3 regions of the Bradyrhizobium ontarionense genome follow, and region 3 is predicted to be linked to each of the others. Evidence: predicted binding sites of a transcription regulator. Region 3 holds the regulator's gene; each other region holds the start of a gene.

Region 1 (3,275 bases), 1.5 Mb from region 3:
CCGCGGCGACGTTCGGCGCGCTGAGCCTGTACGGCTACACGACCAAGCGTGACATGACCGGCATGGGCTCGTTCCTGTTCATGGGCCTGATCGGCATCGTGCTGGCGAGCCTCGTGAACCTGTTCCTGGCAAGCTCGATGCTGCAGTTCATCGTGTCGGTGATCGGCGTGTTCGTGTTCGCCGGCCTGACCGCCTGGGATACGCAGCGGCTGAAGAACGAGTACATCTACGGCTACGCCTCTGCGGGCGGCGACGTCGCCGAGCGCGCGGCGATCACCGGGGCGCTGTCGCTGTACTTGAACTTCATCAACCTGTTCACGCTGCTGCTTCAGCTGCTCGGACAGCGCGACTGATCCAGCGGCTCACACGAGCGACCTTCGAAGCCCCGGCCTCACCGCCGGGGCTTCTCTTTTGTGCGGGGCTGCTCTCTGCGCGCGACCGGCGGCCAAGCCTCACCTTGCGGACGGCAGCCATGCCCGGGCGAGGTTGATCGGCGATTTCGCCCTGGTATTGTTCCACCCATGTCCAGCATCGAAATCCGCCCGACGGCCGAGGCCGACCTTCCCGCCATCACCGCAATCTATGCGCAGGCCGTGCGCGAGGGCACCGCGACCTTCGAGCTCGAGCCGCCGGATCTCGCCGAGATGACGCGCCGTTTCCGCGTCCTGACCGAGGGCGGTTTCCCCTATCTGGTCGCCGAGCTGGAGGGACGCCTTGCCGGCTACGCCTATGCCGGCGCCTACCGGCCCCGGCCGGCCTACCGCTTCACGGTGGAGAATTCGGTCTATCTCGACCCGGTGAGCCACCGGCGCGGCATCGGCGCCCGGTTGATGGAGCGGCTGATCACGGACTGCGAGGCCCGTGGCTTCCGCCAGATGATCGCCGTCATCGGCGACTCCGCCAATGCCGCCTCGATCGCCCTGCACCGCAAATGCGGGTTTGAGCTGATCGGCACGCATCCGAGTGTCGGCCTGAAATTCGGACGCTGGCTCGACACGGTCATGATGCAGCGCGCGCTCGGAGCCGGCAGCAGCGACGTGCCGCCGGCGTAAGCGACGCTGGTCGTCCGCGACGTCGGAATTCCGGGGTGGCGCTCACGCAAGCCCCCGGAATGACATCGACCGCGTCAGACCAAGGCTGGCTTCGGCGCGATCACCAGCAGCACGCGCTCGAGCTCGTGGCCGCGGCGCAGGATGAGGCCGGTGGCCGAGATCACGCTGTACATGCCCTGCTTGCGGGCCAGGCGCGGATCCTTCTCGATGCGATAGAGCGGCACTTCAGAGGCCCGGCGAAACACCGAGAACACCGCGCGGTCGCGCAGGAAGTCGATCGAGTAGTCTCGCCACTCGCCACTGGCGACCATGCGACCGTAGATATTCAGGATGCGGTTCAGTTCGAGACGATCGAACGTCACCCGGTTCGGCGTTGCGGCAGCGTTGCGCGCCGCTGCGCGGTTCTCGCTGGGATCGGTATCCTCCGGCGTGACGTTCATGAGCGTCCTCCTGTCATCTATGTGACATGATCGCGCCATCCGCTGACGGCCGCAAGGGGCCGTTTTCATTGCCGAACTTCGGTCCTGGCTTCGAACGAGACGTGTTCCAAGAACACGCAACCGTCACGGGATCGTTAGCGGAATCATAATCGCGCCGTCTTTCCGCCCAGCGACCGCCCCTCCCGTTAGGCATAAAGTTCGTGTGCGTTGGCCCGGTCCTTTCGGTTCCGGATTCCTCAGCCCCCAGCCCCCCGGGGTCGTAAGGATCGGGTCTATTCACAAGTGAAGGCAAAGGGCCAACGAAAGTTGGTCCTTTTGCTTTTTTGGCGTGAACTGCCCGGAAGATGTTGCGGCGCGCCTCCGTCCCATGGACGTGACGCGCCTGCCGCAGGTCAGCGAAAACGAAGATCAGGACGGCGGGAGATCAGCGCTCGGGACCACGCGCCGCTGCTGAAGCCCGTCCGACCAATGGCAGCTCGGAAAAGGCGGCCCCGAGCATGGCTCCGGGGCGGTCGCGACTGCCGTCCTGCACATAGACGACAGTGCCGTCGACGCCCTCGCGGGCGATCTTCTCCAGCGGAACGTTCCAGCTGACCGGCGACCCATTCCAGTCACCGAGCTTCAGCAGACCGCGAACGACGTTGTAGTAGGTCAGATCACGGCCGCTGTTCTCGCCGCGCCCGACCGAGATCGGAACTACCCGTGAGATCGAGCACACCCAGACCTCGCCGTGCTTGCGCGGCATCTGGTCGTTGGCCGCGGCCACGGACACGGTGAGATCCTGGCCGTCGACCGACAGCCTGACCGGCACCGACATTGCCGCACCGCCCTGGGCGGTCTCCTCGATGGCGCCTTCGATCGCCTCGCGATCGCTGCCGATCACATGCACCGAGCCGTTGACGACGGCCTGCGGCGTGTAGACTTCGCGATCGCCGCGGGCTCTGGAATAGGCGCGCTGCCGGGCCGTAAAGCGCGAGTCGGCCAGGGTGTCCTTCCAGCCGAGATAGTCCCAGTAATCGATCGGCAGAGACAGAGCGATCACGGACGGATCTCTCGCCAATTCGCCAAGCACCTTATCCGCCGGCGGACAGGACGAGCAACCCTGGGACGTAAAAAGTTCAATCACCGCACGCGGGTCAGACGCAGCCGGCCGGACGAAAGCGATGACCGCACAGACACCCAGCGCCGCGCGCGACCACCACGACATCTGTCCACTCATCGTCACTGTCCTGTCTGGAACACCGTTCGCCGCGCCCTGCTGCGTCAGCAATCTGCGAAGCCGCCTCGTATTTGAAAACCCAAATGCAAAAAAGGAGGCGGCCCCTTGTCATAGGCCGCCTCCTTCATCACCCGCTACTCACTTCAGAGTGAGCCAATCTGTCGCACCGCGCCGTGGTTAAGCCGCCAGCTTGCGCAGCACGTAGTGCAGGATGCCGCCGTTACGATAGTAGTCCAGCTCATCCAGCGTATCGATGCGGCAGAGCAGCGGCACCTGCTGGGCCGCACCGTCGGCCGAAACGATCTCGGCGGTCAGGGTCTGGCGCGGCTTGAGGTCGCCCTGCAGGCCCTTGATGGTGACCTTCTCGTCGCCCTTGAGCCCGAGCGAGGACCACGACGTGCCCTCCTGGAAGGTGAGCGGCAACACACCCATACCGACGAGGTTGGAGCGATGGATCCGCTCGAAGCTCTGGCAGACCACGGCGCGGACGCCCAGCAGCCTGGTGCCCTTGGCCGCCCAGTCGCGCGACGAGCCGTTGCCGTATTCGGCGCCGGCGAACACCAC
Region 2 (3,275 bases), 1.6 Mb from region 3:
GCCGTCGCCGCACTTGCTCGCCTTCGGAGCGAGCAGACTTCAGGCCAGTTTCGGGTCCAGCGTGGTCGACCACAGCGCGACGTCGGCGCGATCGCGCAGGGTCACCGTCATCTGTCCCGTTGGGCCGTCGATCTTGACATGACCGAAGAACTGCATCCCGGCCGAGGGCGGCAGGTTCTGCTTGTCGAGGCCGGGCGCCTTGATGAAACGCACTTCGGGGCCGAAGGTGTTGTCGAGCTCGTTCGGGCCGAACGTGCCGGCGTGCAGCGGGCCCGAGACGAACTCCCAGAACGGCTCGAAATCCTGGAATTGGGCCTTGTTCGGATCGTAGTAGTGCGCGGCCGCGTAGTGCACGTCGGCCGTGAGCCACACCGTGTTCTGGATCGGTGCGGTCTTGATGAAGCGCAGGATCTCGGCGATCTCGAGCTCGCGGCCGCGCGCCGGACCGTCACCCTGCGCGATCGCTTCCGAACCCTTCTTATTTGCTGCATCATCATAGACGATCAGGCTCAGCGGCATGTCGGAGGCGATCACCTTCCAGGTCGCGCGCGAGTTCAACAGCTCGCGCTTCAGCCAGCGCATCTGGTCCGGTCCGATGAAGTAGGACGACGGGCCGTAGCTGGTCTCCAGATTGGCGCCGTTGGCGCCGCGATAGCTGCGCTCGTCCAGCACGAACACGTCGAGATGCGGACCGTAGTTGATGGTGCGATAGACCCGGCCCGGCTCATTGATGCTCTCGCGCATCGGGTACATCTCGTGGAAGGCGCGCGCCGCACGCGCCGCGAGCAGCTCGATGTTGCGCTCCTTGTAGGCCGCCGGCAGATCCTTGGAGGCCGACCAGTTGTTGGTCACCTCGTGGTCGTCCCACTGCACGAAGATCGGCACCTCGGCATTGAAGCCGCGCACATTCTCGTCGAGGAAATTGTACTTATGCGCGGCACGGAATTCGTCCAGCGTCTCGGCGACCTTGGCCTTCTCCTGCACGGTCAGGTTCTTCCACACCTTGTTGTCCGGCAGTTTCACCTCGGACAGGATCGGGCCGTCGGCGTAGATGGTATCGCCGGAATGGAGGAAGAAGTCCGGCCGGTGCTTCTTCATCGTGGCGAAGGTGAACATGCCGCCGTCGTCGGGGTTGATGCCCCAGCCCTGCCCCGCGACATCGCCGCCCCAGACGAACGAGACGTCGCGCTTGTTGCCAGGCGCGGTACGGAAGCGGCCGACGATGGACTCGCTTTCGACGGCCGTGTGCGAGAGGTCGCGGAATTTGACGCGGTAGAAGATGTCCTGGCCGCTCGGCAGATTGTCGACCAGCATCTTGGCGGTGAAGTCGCTCTCAGGCAGCGCCGCGATCGGAGGCAGGCTGCGCGCGTCCTTGAACGATTCGGTGGTGGCAACCTCGACCATCATCTGCGACGGCCGGTCGGCGCGCGCCCACACCACGCCGCCATCCATGCTGACGTCGCCCGACTGGACGCCATGCGTCAGCTGCGGCCGGTCGGCCGCGCGGCTGAGATAGGGCATCGACAGCGTCGTGACGCCGGCTGCGGCAGCGGTCGACAGGAAGCGGCGGCGGGACAGCTTGTGAAGCTGCGGGCGAGGGACGTGGACGGTCATGCGAAGCTCCTGGTCGGATAGGCGCGCGGACAGGCGCTGCCCAAGACATCGCAGACCTAGAAAAGATTGATGACGCTTGAATTACACCGGTCGCTCGCAGCGACGCGCCACACAGTCGTGCATCGGCTGCGGCGCAACGTCAGGTGCTGGCCGCGCGCAATTGTGCGCCGGTGCGCTGCAGGTTCGCCGGCATGCTCATCAGGATCAGCTTGCGGTCGGCGACCGCGTTGTGGAACTGCTCCAGCGCGATGTTGAAAGCGGTGAGCGCGGCATGCTCGATCGCGCCGTCCTCGAAGCAGGTCAAGGTGTTGCGCAGGATCTCGTCGGCCTCGGCCTGCAGTTGGTCGAGCTCGTCGGTCGAATCGCTCTTGCGCGCGATCGGGATCATCTCGAGCAGCCGGTCGCGCAGCGAGGTGTTGATGGTGCGTTCGTCGCGCTTGAGGTAGCCGGCGAACCAGGCGCCGGCTGAGCCCGTCGCCGACAGCGCCATCAGGCCCCACCAGATGTAGTCGCTGTAGCGATCGAGGAACGTCTTCTCTTCGCCGTCGACGAACGCCGCCGCGCCGGGATGCGCCGGAATCGCGGCGTCCTTGTCGGTGTCGGGGGTCTCGATCTTGGCAGCCAGCGGGAACTCCGACAGCAATTGCTGACGCACCGAAAACAGCTGATGCGTGAATGTGGACACGGTCGAATCCGACAGGCCTTTGCGCGCCACGATGTGATGGTTGAAGCTGATCGTCTTCACCTCGTCCTCGGGACGATCGGGCGAGCCGCCGAAGGCGCCGGCGGGAATTTCGGTCGCCTCATATTCGGGGTGGTTCTGCGCGATGGCTTCGGCCGAATCGATCGCCAGAAACGTCGGCGTGCCGCCGTCCTTGGTGGCGGCTGCGATCGCGTCCGCCGTGATCTTGCTGTTGATCGGCCCGGCCGCAAGATAGACGTCGGCCTTCTGGCTGCGGACGGCTTCGGTGGCCTCGGTGATCGGGAACTGGACGATTTCGACCTTGCCCGCGTCGACCCCGTACTGATGCAGAATCACCTTCAGCAGGTTCGCGTTGGCCGGCGTGCGCCCGATGATGCCGACCTTGTGGCCGGCCAGCTGCGAAATCTTGGTGATCTTGGCGGCGCCCTTGCGGCTCTTGCCTTTGCCTGCCGGCGGCACCCAGAGAACAGCGACGTTCTTGCGCAGAGTCGCGACGGCCTGTGCGTTCTTCGGGACATCGAGGTCGCCGCGAACGATCGCGAGATCGACCTTGCCGGCAGCCAGCGCCTGAGCGCTTTCGGCCGCGCCCTCGGTCGGAACAGGACGAAGCCGCACGGACGCATGAGACTGCGCGAACGCCTGGGTCAGGGCCTGAACCACCTTGAGATCGTCGCTGTTGGACGGGCCGACCGCGATCTTCAGCACCACCGGGCGCATCGCGAAATAATAGGCACCCGTCACAGCACCGACGATCGCAAGGATCCCGGCAATGACGATGAACACGGCAGGGCGCACCTGCGAGCGCTGCGCTGGCGTGGTCTGAGGGTCTGCCAGGTCCCGTCCTCCGGTCTCTTCCATCGGCTCAGAAGCGGCGCCGGCGGCGCGGCTTCGTCTGGTTCCTATTCGCTAACGTCAATCTGTAGCAAATTTCTTGTCGGTCCGGGGTTACATCTGCGTC
Region 3 (3,275 bases):
CCCGACGGCCGCCATTCCCTCCAAGTCGCTGCCGGACGCCCCGGCCAAGGTGATCGCGCGCAATCTCAATTTCTATTATGGCGAGCACCAGGCGCTGAAGAACATCAACCTGTCGCTCGGCACCAACCGCGTGACCGCCTTCATCGGCCCGTCCGGCTGCGGCAAGTCCACGCTGCTGCGCATCTTCAACCGGATGTACGATCTCTATCCGGGCCAGCGCGCGACCGGCCAGCTGATGCTCGACAACACCAACATCCTCGATCCCAAGCTCGATCTGAACCTGCTGCGCGCCCGGGTCGGCATGGTGTTCCAGAAGCCGACGCCGTTCCCGATGACGATCTACGAAAACATTGCCTTCGGCATCCGCCTCTACGAGAAGATCTCGAAGTCGGAGATGGACGACCGCGTCGAGAAGGCGCTGCGCGGTGGCGCGCTGTGGAACGAGGTCAAGGACAAGCTGAACGCGTCCGGCCTGTCGCTGTCGGGCGGCCAGCAGCAGCGGCTATGCATCGCGCGCACCGTGGCCGTCAGGCCGGAGGTGATCCTGTTCGACGAGCCGTGCTCGGCGCTCGACCCGATCTCGACTGCCAAGGTCGAGGAGCTGATCCAGGAGCTGTCCGATAACTACACGATCGCGATCGTCACCCACAACATGCAGCAGGCGGCGCGCGTCTCCGACAAGACCGCCTTCATGTATCTCGGCGAGCTGATCGAGTTCGATGAGACCAGCAAGATCTTCACCTCGCCGAGCGATCGGCGGACCCAGGACTACATCACCGGCCGGTTCGGCTGACGCCGGACAGCATCATTGCCTCTAGGAGATCATCATGGCCAGTGAACATACCGCCAAGGCGTTCGACAGCGATCTGCAGGACCTGACGCGGCTGGTATCGGAAATGGGCGGCCTCGCCGAGCGGCTGATCGTCGATTCCGTCGATGCGCTGGTGCGGCGCGACGTGGCGCTCGGGCAGAAGGTGGTCGCCACCGATGCCGAGGTCGACAAGCTGCAGCGCGTCATCGAGGAACGTGCCGTGCTCACGATCGCCCGGCGCCAGCCGATGGCGGTCGACCTGCGCGAGATCGTCGGCGCGATGCGCGTGGCGACCGATCTGGAGCGCATCGGCGACCTCGCCAAGAACATCGGCAAGCGTGTCGCGGCGCTGGAGAGCGATTTCCACCCGCTCAAGCTGATCCGCGGGCTCGAGCACATGACCGATCTCGTGCAGTCGCAGGTCAAGACCGTGCTCGATGCCTATGCCGCGCATGATCTGCCGGCGGCGATGACGGTGTGGAAGGGCGACGAGGAAGTCGACGCCATCTGCACGTCCTTGTTCCGCGAGCTCCTGACCTACATGATGGAGGATCCGCGCAACATCTCGTTCTGCATCCATCTGATGTTCTGCGCCAAGAACATCGAGCGGATCGGCGATCACGCGACCAACATCGCGGAGACGGTGTTCTACATGATCGAGGGCCAGCAGATCACGGACAAGCGCCCCAAGGGCGACATGACGAGCTTTGCGACCACGATTCCCGGCAACTGAGAGAGACGCTTGAGACATGGCTGCGCGCATTCTGGTGGTGGAAGATGAGGAAGCGCTGACCACGCTGCTGCGCTACAATTTCGAGACCGAGGGCTACGAGGTCGAGACCGTGGCGCGCGGCGACGAGGCCGACACGCGGCTGAAGGAGCGTATTCCGGATCTCGTCGTGCTCGACTGGATGCTGCCGGGCCTCTCCGGCATCGAGCTGTGCCGGCGGCTGCGGGCGCGGCCGGAGACGAGGCAGCTGCCGATCATCATGCTGACCGCGCGCGGCGAGGAGAGTGAGCGCGTGCGCGGGCTCGCGACCGGCGCCGACGACTACATCGTCAAGCCGTTCTCGGTGCCCGAGCTGCTGGCCCGCGTGAAGGGTCTGCTGCGGCGCGCCAGCCCCGAGCGGCTCGCCACCGTGCTCACCTATGGCGACATCGAGCTCGACCGCGAGAAGCGCCGCGTGGCGCGCTCCGGCAGGCCGATCGATCTCGGCCCGACCGAGTACCGGCTGCTCGAATTCTTCCTGGAGCATCCGGGCCGCGTGTTCAGCCGCGAGCAGCTGCTCGACAGCGTCTGGGGCCGCGACATCTACATCGACGAGCGGACCGTGGACGTTCACATCGGGCGCTTGCGCAAGCTGCTCAATCCCGGGCGTGAGCAGGATCCGATCCGCACCGTGCGCGGGGCCGGCTACGCCCTGGACGATCGCTTTGCCAAGATCGAGCAGGCCTGATTAAGGAGGCGGCGGACTGCTTTCCGCCACGCCGATGCCGTCTTGATCATTTTGGGTGGGCGCCTCATCAGAAGTGTCTTCGGTCCCAGCGGACGCCCTTGATCAAGACGATCATCATATGTCTCGCCATGGTGCTCGGCGCCGTGGTGGGCGCCTCGGCCGCCGAGCTCGACGAAGCGGTTGCCGCCGCCGGCAGCGGCGAGCATGCGGCGGCGCTGCGTCGGCTCACGCCGCTGGCGCGGAAGGGCGATGCGCGGGCGCAGTTCGATCTCGGCTTCATGTCCGCGTTCGGCTGGGGCCAGCCGCGCAACCCCGCCGAGGCGCTGGCCTGGTATCGCAAGGCCGCGGATCAGGGGCTTGCCGTCGCCCAGCATTATCTCGGCATCGCCTACGTCAATGGTGAGGGCGTTGCCTGTGATTACGGCGAGGCCGCACGCTGGTTCACCCGCGCGGCTGCGCAGGGCTTCGCCCAGTCGCAGTACATGCTCGGGCTGATGATGCTCGACGGCCGATCGGTGCAGCAGGATCCGGTTCAGGGCTACGCCTGGCTGGTGATGGCCGGCCGCAACGGGGTGAGGTCGGCCGGCCGCGACGTGCAGCGGGTCAAGCTGAGCGAAGCGCAGCGGCGGCAGGCTGAGACCATCATCGCCAACTGGAAGCCGAAATTCGAATCGGCCGACGCCGGCATCGCCAGCCCCAGGCCGGGAGAGTTGCTCGGGCTCGATCGGCACATCGGCGAGGTCGTCGATCCCACATCCTGGCCGGCGTCGTCGATCGGCGTGGTCACCGTCGCGCAATACAGCACCGGCGGCTGGTGCACCGGCACGTTGGTGGCTCCGCGCGTCGTGCTCACCGCCGCACACTGCGTGTTCAACGGGGTCGCGCAGGTCAGCCCCGGCAACGTCCGCTTCCTGGCCGGCATGAACAGGGGCACGCCAGCCGCGTCCTCGGTCGCAGACCGCCTGATCGTGGCCCCGGACTTCGTCCCGACCCAGCACGACAAATGG

Evidence for each region. The regulator PhoB, encoded in region 3, activates phosphate uptake and scavenging genes when phosphate is short. The targets are predictions, from matches to a motif close to TGTCATNNANCTGTCAT.
Region 1: the regulator PhoB is predicted to act here: its motif matches at 1,504-1,520, upstream of LQG66_RS21730 (DUF2794 domain-containing protein).
Region 2: the regulator PhoB is predicted to act here: its motif matches at 1,684-1,700, upstream of LQG66_RS22430 (alkaline phosphatase D family protein).

What each region holds. Positions count from the first base shown of each region.
Region 1 is NZ_CP088156.1:4,932,753-4,936,027, forward strand. Features, by position in the region: gene LQG66_RS21720 (Bax inhibitor-1/YccA family protein) at 1-353, shown strand, start outside; gene LQG66_RS21725 (GNAT family N-acetyltransferase) at 522-1,052, shown strand; gene LQG66_RS21730 (DUF2794 domain-containing protein) at 1,127-1,492, opposite strand; gene LQG66_RS21735 (DUF1223 domain-containing protein) at 1,917-2,699, opposite strand; gene acnA (aconitate hydratase AcnA) at 2,889-3,275, opposite strand, start outside.
Region 2 is NZ_CP088156.1:5,075,178-5,078,452, forward strand. Features, by position in the region: gene LQG66_RS22430 (alkaline phosphatase D family protein) at 40-1,614, opposite strand; gene LQG66_RS22435 (TAXI family TRAP transporter solute-binding subunit) at 1,754-3,100, opposite strand.
Region 3 is NZ_CP088156.1:3,467,150-3,470,424, reverse strand. Features, by position in the region: gene pstB (phosphate ABC transporter ATP-binding protein PstB) at 1-793, shown strand, start outside; gene phoU (phosphate signaling complex protein PhoU) at 828-1,544, shown strand; gene phoB (phosphate regulon transcriptional regulator PhoB) at 1,561-2,268, shown strand; gene LQG66_RS15670 (trypsin-like serine protease) at 2,367-3,275, shown strand, end outside.